Regions from separate parts of the Arthrobacter sp. 2RAF6 genome, predicted to be linked through region 2. Evidence: riboswitches for the same ligand, from Rfam matches in the RefSeq annotation. Region 2 holds a riboswitch; each other region holds the start of a gene.
The links. A riboswitch is a leader RNA that binds a small molecule or an ion and turns the genes downstream of it on or off. The one in region 2 is predicted to bind S-adenosylmethionine.
Positions count from the first base shown of each region.

Region 1 (4,777 bases), on a different contig from region 2:
GCGCCCGACGCCGCCGGGTTGGCCGCCGTCGTCGAGCACGCCGTTCAGATCACGATGCGCTCGGAGAAGGACGAGAGCGACACCAAGCCGCTGCCCGTCCTCACCTGGGTGCGCCAGGACTGGCGCGAAGCGCCGGGCTAACCGCCTAGACCTGCTTGAGGGCCCGCTCCAGGTCCCCGATGAGGTCGTCCACATCCTCCAGCCCCACCGAAAGCCGCACGACGCCGTCGCTCAGGCCAATGGCCGCGCGGCCTTCCGGACCCATGGCGCGGTGCGTGGTGGTGGCGGGGTGGGTGATGAGGGACTTGGAGTCGCCCAGGTTGTTCGAGATGTCGATGACGGCGAGCCCGTCCAGCAGTGCGAAGGCGGCCTCTTTTGCCGATCGCCCCGCAGAGGGGAGCAGCTCAATGGTGAGCACGGTTCCGCCGGCCTTCATTTGCTTTGCGGCGAGCTCGTACTGCGGGTGCGACTTCAGCAGGGGGTACTTGACCCAGCTGATGGCCGGCTGTTCCTCAAGCCATTCGGCGATCCGCAACGCAGACGCCGAGGAGTGGTTGACGCGCAGCGCCATGGTCTCCAGGCCTTTGGTCAGGACCCAGGCGTTGAACGCGGAAAGCGAGGGTCCGGTGTGCCGCATGAGCTGCTTGACGGGACCGTCGATGAACTCCTTGGTACCCAGGATTGCTCCGCCCAGGACCCGGCCTTGGCCATCGATGTGCTTGGTGCCCGAGTAGACGATCACGTCTGCGCCGAGATCGCCGCAGCGCTGCAGCAGGGGAGTGGCAAAGACGTTGTCGACGACGACGGTGGCGCCGGCCGCGTGCGCAAGCTCGCTCACCGCGGCGATGTCCACGATTTCCTGCATGGGGTTCGACGGCGACTCGAAGAACACTGCCGTTGTCGGCTCGGACAGCGCGGCACGCCATTGGTCCAGGTCAGGCCCGTCGACGAAGACGGTCTCGACGCCCCAGCGCGGCAGGATCTCGTTGAGGATGACGAAACAGGAGCCGAAGAGCGAGCGGGCGGCAACCACGCGGTCACCGGCAGCCAGCAATGCACCGAGGGCGGTGAAGACAGCAGACATGCCCGACGCCGTCGCGAAGCACGCTTCGGTGCCTTCGAGCAGTCGGAGCCGCTCCTGGAAGGTGGCTACGGAGGGGTTGCCGTAACGGGAGTAGACAAAGCGTTCGTCCTCGCCCGTGAACGCGCGCTCCGCGGCTGCGGCGGATTCGTAGACGAAGCCGGAGTTCAGGAAGACGGCCTCGGACGTTTCTTGGAAGTTGGTGCGGTCAAGACCGCCGCGGACTGCCTGGGTGCCAGGGCTCCAGCCGGCGGCGTCAGGATTGAAAGTCACTTAGATGTTCCCCAGGTTCGTCGGAAGTCCACGGTTTTTCCAGCCGTTCACGGTTCGCTCACCGTAGCGGTCCGGCTCGCCCTCAAAGCCCTCAAGGACGTTGTACGAGGTGTAGCCAGCCTGCGTTGCGGCGATGGCGGCAGCGATGGAACGCTGGCCGGAGCGGCAGAGGAAGACCAGCTCGGTGCCATCTGCTTCCGGAGCCTGCTGCTTCAGATCGTCGATGAAGCGTGAGTTGGGGATCCCGCCGGCAAGGTTCCACTGGATGAACAGGGGATCGTTTTCGGTGGCTTTGGTGTCCGGGATGCCAATGTGTGCCCACTCGCCTTCGGTACGGACGTCCACCAGGATGGCGCCCTGCTCCAGTTTGGCCCAGGCGTCGTGCGGGCTGAGGTCGCCTGCATAGCTCATGCGTGGCCCTCGCCGTCGAACTCTTCGTCAAGCTGATCCACGGCATTGGCAACTGCTGCGTCAGCGCTGGCGATCGCCGCGGGCAGGACAATGGCCTGCGCCACAATCACGTCGCTGCCGTTGAAGGTCGCGGCCGGGCTGCCGTGCAGCACGTATCCCTCCGCGAGGGCGGTGGAGATCCGCTCGCAGAATTCCTTGGTGTCAGGGCCCGTGATGAGACGGTAGGAGAGTTTTTCTTCGGTGGGTTCAGGCATTGGTGCTCCTCAGTCACGCTTGCAGTTCGAAAGTGTCGATACGCCGAGTAGTCACCTGAGGCACCCCGCCGGAGAGAGGGTTGCCGACCAGCAAGTCAGGGCTTCGCGCTGGTGCTCATTACTCAAGAAGAAAATAACATCCACGACGGCGGCCCGCATCACCGGCCGTCGTCATGTTCCGTAACCGGGCGGCAGCCGGCCCTAGGCTTCGGTTTCATTGGGCAACGGTTCCAGGCTTGCCTGGATCCGCGGTGGAACGGCGTCAAAGCGTGACGCTACTCCCGTTGGGGAGTGATGAAAGGTGGAACCTTGATGCTTCCGGATTTCCAGCAGCTCGTGGACGGATATCCCGGTGGCCGTGGCGAGTGCATGCAGCGAGAGGCTGTTGTGATGAGCCAAGGCAAAAACCACACCCGACAGGGCTTCGAAACCTTCTGTCTCGTAGATTTCCTTCACCAGGTTGGACATACCGTTCGCATCATCGATTGATCCCGCTGACGCACCAGTCGCCATGGCCGTCAGAGACCATGCAGCAGAGTCGGGGCTGATGTAGATGCTCATGTCGATACCCTACGGACTCAGTGCCGCTTGGGGAATGGGCGATACGTTTATCTTTATGGCAGCACTCACCGACCTTGACCGTCAGCTCCTCTCCGCCCTCCGGGAGGATGGCCGAGCGTCTGTGGCGAGCCTCGCGCGTAAGCTGGGCATCGCTCGGGCCACCGTGAATAGCCGGCTCGAGCGTCTTGTCTCCTCTGGAACCATCGTTGGTTTCACTGCGAGGGTGCGCGACGAGGTCGATCCACTTGCGATTAGGGCCATTGCGCTCATGGCCGTAGAGGGAAGATCGGCCGACAAGGTCATTCGCCAGCTCAGGGGACTTCCCGAGATTTGGGCGCTGCACACCACCAACGGCGGATGGGACCTCGTGGCTGAGCTGCGCGCGGAAAGCCTCAGCGACTTTGATCAGGTACTCGGGAGGATCCGCGGCATCGAGGGGATCGTCAATAGCGAGACGAGCCTTTTGCTCAGTTCCGTCCTGCGATAGTCGCCGCATGACGGACGCTTCCCGCTTGAACATTATGTAAAAAGAGTATCGTCATTTTGTACATGTTTTCAATGAAAAGTACATACTTTGGCAATTGTGTATGCATATCGCCGCTCCGTAGCCTCGTAGCAACAGTACTTATGAGGGAAAGGAGCGCACATGACGCGCTTTGTCGATGTCCGCAATATGGTTCGCTGGACGGCCGGGCGGGGCCCGGAGACCATCATCTCCGAGATGATTCAATACTTGGAAGACGACTTCCTGCGGTGGGAATCTTTTGACAAGACCCCGCGGGTGGCAAGTCACACGCCATTTGGGGTCATCGAGCTGATGCCCACCAGCGACCAGGAAACATACGGCTTCAAGTATGTAAATGGACACCCTTCGAATCCAGCGCGTGGCTTCCAGACCGTGACAGCTTTCGGTGTCCTGTCCGACGTCCACAACGGCTATCCGACGTTCCTCGCAGAAATGACAGTGCTGACAGCGCTGCGAACGGCGGCTACGTCCGGGATGGTCGCGAAGAAACTCGCGCGCCCCGATGTCCGCACCATGGGGATGATCGGGACCGGAACCCAATCGGAGTTTCAGGCCCTGGCCTTCCGGGCGGCCCTGGGTATTAACACCGTCAGGATCTGGGACTCGGATCCTGCTGCGATGGAGAAGTTCGTCCGCAACATGGCTCCGCTCGGCTTCGACATCACCATCGCAGGCTCGGCGGCCCACGCAGTGGAGGGCGCCGACGTCGTCACCACGTGCACGGCGGACAAGGCCAATGCCGCCATCCTGACGGCAGACCAGGTCTCGCCCGGTGTTCACATCAACGCGATCGGTGGCGATTGCCCGGGGAAGACCGAACTCGACGCTGCCATCCTGGGCCTCGGCGACGTCTTTGTGGAATACGACCCCCAGACGCGGATTGAGGGCGAGATCCAGCAAATGCCCGCCGATTTTCCCGTCACCGAATTCTGGCAGGTCCTGGGCGGGCACGCGCCGGGCCGGACCTCCAGGGACCAGATCACCATATTTGATTCCGTGGGCTTCGCGATCGAGGACTTTTCCGCCTTGCGGTATCTCCGCGACGCCGTTGAGGGTTCAGAATTCTTCGAGGAGATCGACCTTGTCGCAAACCCCGACGACCCCAAGGACCTCTTCGGCCTGGTGCGGGCACTTTCTCCCATCGGATCCTGAGAAACCCCCAACTGACTCGCAGTTGTTGTCGTAAACAGGCCGTTAAACGACAACAACTGCGAGTCAGACGGGCAAGAAGCCTGGTGCGCCGGCCCCAGAACCGGCGCACCAGACGTTTTTATCCGGGCATCCCGCCTACCCCGGCTGACCCCGGCTACTCCGCCGCCAGGCGCAGGATCAGCTCGGCATGCACGGGGAACCTCACAACGAGCGACTCGATGTCCCGTGCCGTTGGTTTCGCGGAGTCCGATCTCTCGTATCCCGGTGAGAGGCTGCAGCTGACCAAGGCGAACCCCGGACCGGCCAACTCGGCACCGAACCAGGTGTAGTTCGGGGCAACTCCTTGCAACGTCTCGCCTGCTTCCGGATCCGGCCCCAACAAGACCTCGGAATAGCCAAAGTCCTGAAGTCCAAGCTCCCGGGAGAAGACATGCAGCCTGATCGGTGTCCCCAGGTGGAAGAACCATAGTTCGTCCTGCTTGAGGGCGTGCAACTGGAGAACCTCCCCCGCCTGCAGCA
Region 1 covers NZ_JBFRGF010000017.1:19,198-23,974, reverse strand. Annotated here, with positions in the region: gene AB4Z38_RS13505 (glutamate--cysteine ligase 2) at 1-141, shown strand, start outside; gene AB4Z38_RS13500 (O-succinylhomoserine sulfhydrylase) at 146-1,354, opposite strand; gene AB4Z38_RS13495 (rhodanese-like domain-containing protein) at 1,355-1,765, opposite strand; gene AB4Z38_RS13490 (DUF1737 domain-containing protein) at 1,762-2,019, opposite strand; SAM riboswitch class IV at 2,030-2,142, opposite strand; gene AB4Z38_RS13485 (hypothetical protein) at 2,221-2,580, opposite strand; gene AB4Z38_RS13480 (Lrp/AsnC family transcriptional regulator) at 2,579-3,067, shown strand; gene AB4Z38_RS13475 (ornithine cyclodeaminase) at 3,227-4,258, shown strand; gene AB4Z38_RS13470 (cupin domain-containing protein) at 4,413-4,777, opposite strand, start outside.
Region 1: it holds a riboswitch for S-adenosylmethionine, as region 2 does, so the genes downstream of both, AB4Z38_RS13490 (DUF1737 domain-containing protein) here and AB4Z38_RS09745 (hypothetical protein) in region 2, are expected to answer to the same signal.

Region 2 (4,777 bases):
GTGGACTCTTCGTTCATCAATATTGCGATCGTGGTGGTGTATTTGCTCGCCATGCTGGCCTTCGGCTGGTGGGGCAAGTCGCGCACCAAGAACAACAGCGACTTCCTGGTGGCAGGGCGCCGCCTTGGTCCGATGCTCTACACCGGCACCATGGCCGCCGTCGTCCTCGGCGGTGCATCGACGGTTGGCGGCGTCGGCCTCGGCTACAAGTTCGGCATCTCCGGAATGTGGCTGGTAGTCGCGATCGGTTCGGGCGTCCTCCTCCTGAGCCTGCTTTTCGCCGGCACCATCCAGAGACTGAAGATCTACACGGTCTCCCAGATGCTGAGCCTGCGTTACGGCCAGCGCGCCACGCAGACCTCCGGCATCGTCATGCTCGCCTATACCCTCATGCTGTGTGCCACGTCCACCGGCGCCTACGCCACCATCTTCGTTGTCCTCTTCGGCTGGGAGCGCTGGCTCGCCATCGCCGTCGGCGGCGCCATCGTCCTGGTCTACTCCACGATCGGCGGCATGTGGTCCATCACCCTCGCCGACCAGGTGCAGTTCATCATCAAGACAGTGGGCATCTTCTTCCTCATGCTCCCGTTCGTCCTCAACGCCGCCGGCGGCTTCGACGGCATCCGTGCCCGCGTTGACGCCAGCTTCTTCCAGTTGGACGGCATCGGAGCGCAGACCATCATCACGTACTTCGTGGTCTACACCCTGGGCCTGCTGATCGGCCAGGACATTTGGCAGCGCGTCTTTACCGCCAAGACCCCCAAGGTGGCCCGTTGGGGCGGCGCCACTGCCGGCATCTACTGCGTCCTGTACGGCGTCGCCGGGGCTTTGATCGGCCTGGCCGCCCGCGTTGCCCTGCCCAACATCGACGTGAAGGCCCTTGGCAAGGACGTTGTCTACGCCGAGGTTGCCACCCACATCCTGCCGATCGGGATCGGCGGCCTTGTCATGGCCGCAGCAGTCGCGGCCATGATGTCCACCGCTTCCGGAGCCCTCATCGCCGCAGCCACCGTTGCCCGCGCCGACGTGGTCCCGTTCGTGGCCAGCTGGTTCGGCAAGACGATCAACACCGACGACACCGAAAACCCGGAGCACGACGTCAAGGCCAACCGCTACTGGGTCCTAGGACTGGGCATCGTGGCCGTGCTGATCTCCATGGCGGCGCAAGACGTCGTGGTGGCCCTGACCATCGCCTACGACATCCTGGTGGGTGGCCTGCTGGTTGCCATCCTGGGCGGCTTGGTCTGGAAGCGCGGCACCGGTATTGCCGCAGCCTGGTCGATGGCCGTCGGGTCCATACTGACCCTGGCTTTGTTGATCGCTTACGCCACGGGAATCATCCCCAGCGAAGACGGCGTCTACGCCAACGATCCCATCTACTGGGGCCTCGGAGCCTCGCTGCTGGTGTATGTTGTAGTCTCCCTGCTGACGCCGCCCACCTCGCCCGAGGTCCGGGAAGCCTGGGACCGTCGCGTTGCCGGAGCGGTCACCGAGGAACTCCCCTTGGAGGTCCACCCGGTGGCCAGCCACTGAGCTTCACCAAGTTAAGTACGACGGCGGCGCCGCACCTTCTCCTCGAGGGTGCGGCGCCGCATGTACAGTAGGAACAGCTTCAAGAGATGTGGCGCCAAGCTCCGACTTGCCACACGCCAACCCCATGTTCGCGGGTGGTTCGGATGAAGAAGCGGCCCGGCTCGGACCAGAGACAACCGAACGGGCAAGAGCAACTCCCCAGGAGAAGGCCATGCCTTTCGAAAACGGCGCCAATCCCACAGCCGACCGCACCACCCAGTCCGGCACCCTCTTGTTGCCCCGCTCCCGGCGGGTGGACGAGTTCGTCCGGGTGATTCCCGGCGTCGACCTCTCCCAAGGCTCCATCACGTTAGTGGTGGACGGAAACCTGGAACGCTATTGGCATCATGAGCCTCGGCTCATCACCGAAGCGCTCTCCAAAGCCGTCCAGCCCGCCCGCTGGTTCCCCGCGACACGGAAACTCACCCTTACGGTGGCGGCAACCGGGCACCGGGCAGGCGTGCAGAGGCACTTCATCCTGAGCGCGTTTTAACTAGGAGGGTTCGGCAAGCCGGGTTCAGCGGGCCGGGGCTATTCGATCTCTTCAGCCTCACGGTGTTCCTCGGCGTCGAGCGGAACCACCCGTTCGTCATCGTCAAGAACCTCGGGCTGGTCTTCCCAGTCTTCCTCCACCGCCAGGTCCTCGCTGTAGTCATAGGCGGGATCGGCCTCGACCGTGGGACGGTCGGGGTGGCGGGCGTGGGTCTCGGTGCTGTCCATGGTGCAACCTCCGTTCGACGTGCCGCTGAGCCCATCGCACAGGCAAATCAGGCAGCCGGTCCAACGCTACCCCGCCAATTCGTGGACCCTGTCCATCCATCCCAGCACTGCCCCCTGCTGTGGTCAAGGCCTGCCGGGAGCCTCCCGTTTTTGAGGCGCGCCGAAAACGTCCGGTGAGGATTACCGGCCGAAAAACCACGGAAATTGGCGATAAAGTGGAGCTGCAATGAGGCGATGAAGCCCGCCCCAGCAACCCAGGAGTCCCGGTGCAACCGCACACAAAACCCTCGCATTCAGACAATCCCTCGGACTCAAGCAGTCCATCGCAAGACGGAGCAGGCACCAAGACTCCCCCGTCGTCGTCGGACATCAAGCGCTGGCGGCAGTACTTGGCGGACGAGCGGGCCGAGGCCGCCGTGTACCGCCAACTGGCGCAGCGCCGCGACGGCGAGGAACGCGCAATCCTTTTGGCCCTCGCAGAGGCCGAGGGCCGCCATGAGGCACACTGGCTCAAGCTCCTCGGCGAACATGCCGGCATGCCGAAGGCGGCCTCGGTCCGGAGCCAAATGCTCGGCTTCCTGGCCCGGAACTTTGGATCTGTGTTCGTGTTGGCCCTCGCCCAACGGGCTGAAGGCCGCTCGCCTTACGCGAAGGATCCAGCAGCGACCCGCGCCATGGCGGCCGACGAACAGATCCACGAAGAAGTAGTCCGCGGCCTGGCGACGCGCGGCCGCAACAGGTTGTCCGGCACCTTCCGCGCGGCCGTATTCGGCGCCAACGATGGCCTGGTCAGCAACCTTTCCCTCGTGATGGGCATGGCTGCCACCGGCGTTCCCGCCACCGTGGTCCTGTTCAGCGGCATCGCCGGCCTGCTGGCGGGCGCCCTCTCCATGGGTGCCGGCGAGTATGTCTCGGTCCGCTCGCAGCTCGAGCTCCTCAAGGCCACGCGCCCCACCCAGGCCACGCTGACCGCAGCACCAGCCCTGGACATCGAGCACAACGAGCTGGTCCTCGTGTATTTGGCCCGGGGCATGTCCCACGAAGCCGCCGAACACCGGGCCGCGGAGCGCATGGGCCTCTACACCTGCGATTGCGATCCCAGCCTCTCGCTCCACCCCGAAGTGGAAGAAACCGTCAATGAGCACGAGGCCGTGGGCTCCGCCTGGGGAGCCGCGATCTCAAGCTTCTGCTTCTTCGCTTCGGGAGCCATCGTGCCCATCCTGCCGTTCATCTTCGGCATGACCGGCTTCGCGGCGCTTGCTGTGGCGGGTACGCTGGTGGGCATCGCGCTTCTGTCGACTGGCGCCGTCGTCGGCTTGTTGTCCGGAACCTCGCCGCTGACCCGCGGCCTCCGGCAACTCGCCATCGGGCTCGGTGCGGCCGCGGCCACGTATGGGCTGGGACTCGTCTTCGGCGCTGTCATCGGTTAGTAGCGCCGGCGCAACGGAGCGCCGGTGCAGGGACTTGGGGGAAGACTTGCATTCAAACTACGGGTACGACGGCGGCCCGCCGCCCAAGCGCGCCAGTACCGTTCTGGCCCTGTTCCGAAACTTGATGGTGGTGGCGGCCGTCGCTGCCGTAGCCGCGCTTGTCAGTGGATTCCTCCGGGGCGGCCCCGGCATCACCGGATTGCTTCCGAACCTGGCTCCTTCCGCCCATGCCACGGCAAGCAGCCCAGGGCAGGACGCGGCTTCCGGGCAAGGGCCACAAAAGGCGGCCCGTGCGCCGGATACCCCGCCGCCTGGCCTGGAAGAAGCCGGGCACCCGCTCGGCTCCCCCGCCAAGCCTGCCGTGGCCAGCAACTCCTACAAGTTCCTGGCCACCAACGCCGACGGCACGCCGGTGGGCTACTCTCCGTGCCGGCCATTGCATTACGTGGTCAACGCCGCCCTCGCCCCGGCCGGATCCGAAGGGCTCATCGCCGACGCCATCGCCAAGATCGCCGACGCCACAGGCCTCAAATTCGTTGACGACGGCGCCACCACGGAAAACCCCTCCGAGAAGCGCAAGCCATACCAGCCTGCGCTCTACGGAGATCGTTGGGCACCCCTCCTGATTTCCTGGACCACTCCCGAAGCGGCTCCGGCGTTGACCGGATCCGTCATCGGCACCGGCGGCAGCACCATGTACAGCTTCGGCACCGGACCCAAGAGCTACGTTTCGGGAAGCCTGGACCTGGACGCCCCGCAAATCACGGAGCTGCTGGGCGTCTCCGGCGGCGCGCATTACGTCTCGGCCGTGATTCAACACGAACTTGGCCACGTGGTGGGCCTTGACCACGTAGAAGATCCAATCCAGCTCATGTACCCGGAGATCGGCGCCCCGGATGGCTTGGCGGACGGAGACCTGAACGGACTCTTCAAACTCCACACCGCCCTGTGCCGGAGCGATCTCTAGCCCCAGCCCACCTGTAGCTTCGCCCAGCCCAACTGGCTCGCAGTAGATGTCGTTTTGAGCCGTGATAACGACAACAACTGCGAGTCAG
Region 2 covers NZ_JBFRGF010000010.1:76,517-81,293, forward strand. Annotated here, with positions in the region: gene AB4Z38_RS09740 (sodium:solute symporter) at 1-1,533, shown strand; SAM riboswitch class IV at 1,611-1,730, shown strand; gene AB4Z38_RS09745 (hypothetical protein) at 1,745-2,065, shown strand; gene AB4Z38_RS09750 (hypothetical protein) at 2,104-2,292, opposite strand; gene AB4Z38_RS09755 (VIT1/CCC1 transporter family protein) at 2,559-3,722, shown strand; gene AB4Z38_RS09760 (matrixin family metalloprotease) at 3,769-4,689, shown strand.

Region 3 (4,777 bases), on a different contig from region 2:
ACCCCAGCTACAACGGCCTGGTCTACGCCCGCGACCTCGGCAAGGACGGTGCCCTCGGCGCGAACCTCTCCTACATCCTCAAGGCCCGGGTCCAGCTCCTGCGCGACCTCGGCTCGGCAGTTTCCCCGTTCAACGCTTTCCTGATCGCCCAAGGAATCGAAACCCTCAGCCTGCGGGTGGAACGCCACGTGGACAACGCCACCAAAGTGGCGCAATGGCTCGAAGGGCGCGACGACGTCGAATCGGTCGCGTACGCGGGGCTGCCTTCCAGTCCGTGGTTCGAACGCGGGCGGAAGTACGGCCCCCGGGGCACCGGCGCGGTGGTGTCCTTCACCATCCGCGGCGGGATCGACGCCGGCAAACGCTTCGTGGACGCCCTGGAGCTGCATTCGCACGTGGCAAACATCGGCGACGTCCGTTCCTTGGTCATCCACCCCGCGTCCACCACGCACAGCCAGCTGACCGCTGAACAGCAGGCCGTTGCCGGAGTGACCCCGGGCTTGGTGCGGTTGTCAGTCGGGATCGAGCACATCGACGACATCCTCGCGGACCTCGAGGCAGGATTCCGGGCAGCCAAGGGCAGCTAGGCGCATTTGCCGGTTCGTTCGATGCCGGGGCGCCCACTCCTGTGGGCGCCCCGTTCCCCGGTTAACCCGCGATGTAATACCCGGAAGTGTCGGCGATAAGTTGGACCGTGCCGGAGGAGGTGTTGGTGAAGGAGATCGTTCCGTCGGCGGAGACCGGGGTGATGGCGAAGTTGGGGACGATCTGCCCTGGGGCGTAGTTGACGTTGGAGGTGTTTGGTTGCGGGGTTCCTGCGGCATAAGCGGTGATGAAGCCGTTGGACGTGGGGCCGGCGACGGTGATGTTCATCGCGACCGCTGAAACACCCGTGGCCGGGATGCCTCCGTGCCCTGCGACTTTGACGTTGACGGTTTGTCCTGGCCCCACGGGTCCGTTGACCCCGCCGGTGCCGTTACGCGTGTCCAATTGCCGGAAAGGAGCCTGGGCGGAAAACGCGCCCGCACCGGTAGCCGCACCGCCAAGGAAATAGCCGGAGGTGTCGGCGATGATTTGGACAGTACCGGAGGAAGTGTTGGTGAAGGAGATCGTTCCGTCGGCGGAGACAGGGGTGATGGCGAAGTTGGGGACGATCTGCCCTGGGGCGTAGTTGACGTTGGAGGTGTTTGGTTGCGGGGTTCCAGCGGCGTAGGCGGTGATGAAGCCGTTGGACGTGGTGTTGGCGACGGTGATGTTCATCGCGACCGCTGAAACACCCGTGGCCGGGATGCCTCCGTGCCCTGCGACTTTGACGTTGACGGTTTGTCCTGGCCCCACTGGACCGTTGACCCCACCGGTGCCGTCGCGGGTATCCAATTGCCGGATTGGTACTTGGGCGGAAAACGCGCCCGCACCGGTAGCCGCACCGCCAAGGAAATAGCCGGAGGTGTCGGCGATGATTTGGACAGTGCCGGAGGAAGTGTTGGTGAAGGAGATCGTTCCGTCGGCTGAGACCGGGGTGATGGCGAAGTTGGGGACGATTTGCCCTGGGGCGTAGTTGACGTTCGAGGTGTTTGGTTGCGGGGTTCCAGCGGCGTAGGCGGTGACGAAGCCGTTGGAGGTGGGGTTGGCGACGGTGATGTTCATCGCGACCGCTGAAACACCCGTGGCCGGGATGCCTCCGTGCCCTGCGACTTTGACGTTGACGGTTTGTCCTGGCCCCACTGGACCGTTGACCCCGCCGGTGCCGTCACGGGTATCCAGTTGCCTGCAGGGTGCTGCCGCGACAAAGCCGCCTGAAAGATACGGCGGTGCCGTGAAGAGTGAATTGCTGACATAAAGCAGCCGGTTCGGCGTGCAGTTTCCGGCCGACTGGATGACCCCGAAGGTCGCCCCCGTGGTCAACGTCGACGCCACCTGTGCCGGGGTCCATGAAGGGTGCTGGGAGAGGAGCATCGCCGCGGCGCCTGCTACGTGCGGCGCCGCCATGGACGTGCCAGTGAGGACATTAGTCGCAGTATTCGATGTCGCCCAATCGGACGTGATCTGAACCCCTGGAGCGTATAGGTCAATGCAGGAACCAAAGTTGGAGAAAAATGCCTGGCGATCCGACATGTCCGAGGCGGCCACCGTCAGAGCCGCGGGCACCCGGGCCGGGGACACGGTGCAAGCGTCGCCGCTCGAATTGCCCGCCGCCAAGGTGACGGTAATGCCGTTGTCGATCACCCCTTGGACCGCATCGTCCAGGCTTTGGCTGGTCTGGCCGGGAAGGCCTGAAAGGCTGAGGTTTGCGACGGCGGGCTGTCCAGGCTGGTGCTGCTGCACCATCCAGTCCAGTCCCGCTATGACGTCGGAGGTGTTTCCATTGCCTTTGCAGTCGAGTGCCCGGATCGGCACAATCGTTGCCGATTTGGCCATTCCATAAGTGCTGCCGGCCGCGATTCCGGCGACGTGCGTGCCGTGGCCGGCATCGGGGAATGTTGACGTATCGGTGCAAGGAGAGGCCGCCGGGGCGCTCCGGGTAATGGCGTCCCAACCCGCGCTTACGCGGCCGGCGAAGTCCTGATGGGTGCCAAGCACGCCGTTGTCCACCACGTAGATCGAGACGCCTGCGCCGCTCGACGGTGGCGTGTAGCTTCCGGACAGAGGAAGAGATCTTTGGTCCGTGCGATCGAGACCCCAGGGTGCTGGCGCCTGAGTGTCCGAAATACGCACCGGCATATCCCGGTCCACGGACGCGACCCGACCCGACTTGGCCAATTGTGCCGCCTTGGCGGACGTCGTGGTGACGACGGCAGCCTTCACTGCGTGCGTGAACGTCCTGTCGACCGAGACTCCGCTTGACCGCAGTTCCGCGGCTTTGTCTGCAACATCCGCATCGGGCGTATAACGGACCACGTATCGGTCTTCGCCGGCTCCCGGAGTTGTGTCGGCATGCGCCGGCAGCGGCACTCCCACAGTGAAACCTGATACCAGCATGAACAGGGCTATCGGAACGACGCCGAGTGGCTTTTTCACGAACTTCAATCTTCCTGTGACGCACAGTGCCGGCGGAGGCATCCGAAGGATGCAGACTGCTGCACCCAATTCTATCTCCAGTCACACAGGCAACATCCGTCTCTTCAATTTCAGACGTCCTCGGCCTCCGCTTCGTGAACAAAACGCGGCGAAGTGTCACAAAGATGTCATAATCTTCGTCAGGAGGGGTCTGGTTTTCCTAGACTCTTCCTATAGGTCATGAGTGCCAGCGACAGCCCCGGCTTGCTGGCCGGCAACCCTCCATTCGCGGCGGGGTGCCCCGGGTGAAGACCTGGCCCTTCGCTGTATTGGCGGCGGGCAAGCGCGATGTGAGGTGTCAACGAATGACAATTGCTGTAACAGCCATACCCCTTTCCGGTACCCAGGACGGAACCCTCAAGTATGTTTCCGTGGGCGGACTCGAACTGGAGGCCGGAGGTTTCCTGCCGGAGGTCGTCCTTGCGTACGAGACGTGGGGGCGGCTCAACGCAGACGCTTCCAACGCTGTCCTGGTGGAACACGCCCTGACCGGCAGCACCCATGTGGCCCGCGGCGAGAGCGCCGAAGAAGGCTGGTGGGAACAACTCGTTGGCCCCGGTGCCACCATCGACACGGACCGCTACTTCGTGGTCTCCGTCAACATCGTGGGAGGCTGCTATGGCAGCACCGGGCCGTCGTCGAGCGCTCCTGACGGCAGGCCGTGGGGCTCCCGCTTCCCGCTCGTGACCCTGCGGGACAGCACCGTAGCCGAAGCCCGGCTGGCCGACGCTTTGGGGATCCACAGCTGGCACACCGTCGTCGGCGGGTCCATGGGCGGTGCCCGCGCACTCGAATGGGCCGTCAGCTATCCGGACCGCGTCAAGCGATGCGCCGTGATTTCGATCGGGGCGTACAGCACTGCCGAGCAGATCGCGTTTGCGCAGGCCCAGACGCTCGCCATCCGGCAGGACGCCGACTTCAAGGGCGGCGACTACTATGGCCAGGCCGCGCCCGAGGCCGGGTTGGCCCTTGCCCGGCGGATCGCCCACATCACCTATCGTTCGGCGGATGAACTGGACTTCCGCTTCGGCCGGAACGCCCAGGGCAGCGAGGCGCCCCTTCAGGCTGCCGCGTTGGGGGACCGGGGCCGCTACCAGGTGGAGAGCTACCTGGACCACCAGGGAAGCAAGCTGGTCCAGCGCTTCGACGCCAACAGCTACATCGCCATTACCGAGGCCCTCATGAGCCATGACATCACCCGCGGCCGGGGCTCATTGGAGGAGGCGCTGTCCGTGGCAACGGCGAAGTTCTTCGTTGCCTCGGTGGACTCGGACCGCCTCTACTTCCCGCAACAATCCCACGAGCTTGCCAAGGCCTTGCCCGGAGAAGTTCCCGTTCACGTGATCGAGGCGCCGATCGGGCACGACGGTTTCCTCACCGAGATCGGCCAGCTCGGTCCCCAGCTGCGCGAAGCTTTCTTCGGCTGAATCAGCCGTTCATGATCTCCTGGCGGAGCTTCATGTAGTCCTCCATGGCGATTTTCCCGTCGCTGTACTCCTGGTCCAGTTCGGCCAGTTTCCGGGCCCGGTAGCCTTGGGGCGCAGCGTTCGCTTGGGGAGTAGCCGACGACGGCCGAGCGGCCTGCCGTGCGGGCGTCGCCACCGGGGGTTGCGGCTCAGCCGGGATGATCACCGGGGGTTGCTCCGGGTATCCGACGGGGTAGTTCTGTGGAGGGTAGTTCTGTGGAGGATAGGACTGCCCGGAAAACGGGCCGTCGGGA
Region 3 covers NZ_JBFRGF010000018.1:21,972-26,748, reverse strand. Annotated here, with positions in the region: gene AB4Z38_RS13960 (bifunctional o-acetylhomoserine/o-acetylserine sulfhydrylase) at 1-587, shown strand, start outside; gene AB4Z38_RS13955 (S8 family peptidase) at 649-3,018, opposite strand; SAM riboswitch class IV at 3,234-3,349, shown strand; gene metX (homoserine O-acetyltransferase MetX) at 3,363-4,484, shown strand; gene AB4Z38_RS13945 (hypothetical protein) at 4,486-4,777, opposite strand, start outside.
Region 3: it holds a riboswitch for S-adenosylmethionine, as region 2 does, so the genes downstream of both, metX (homoserine O-acetyltransferase MetX) here and AB4Z38_RS09745 (hypothetical protein) in region 2, are expected to answer to the same signal.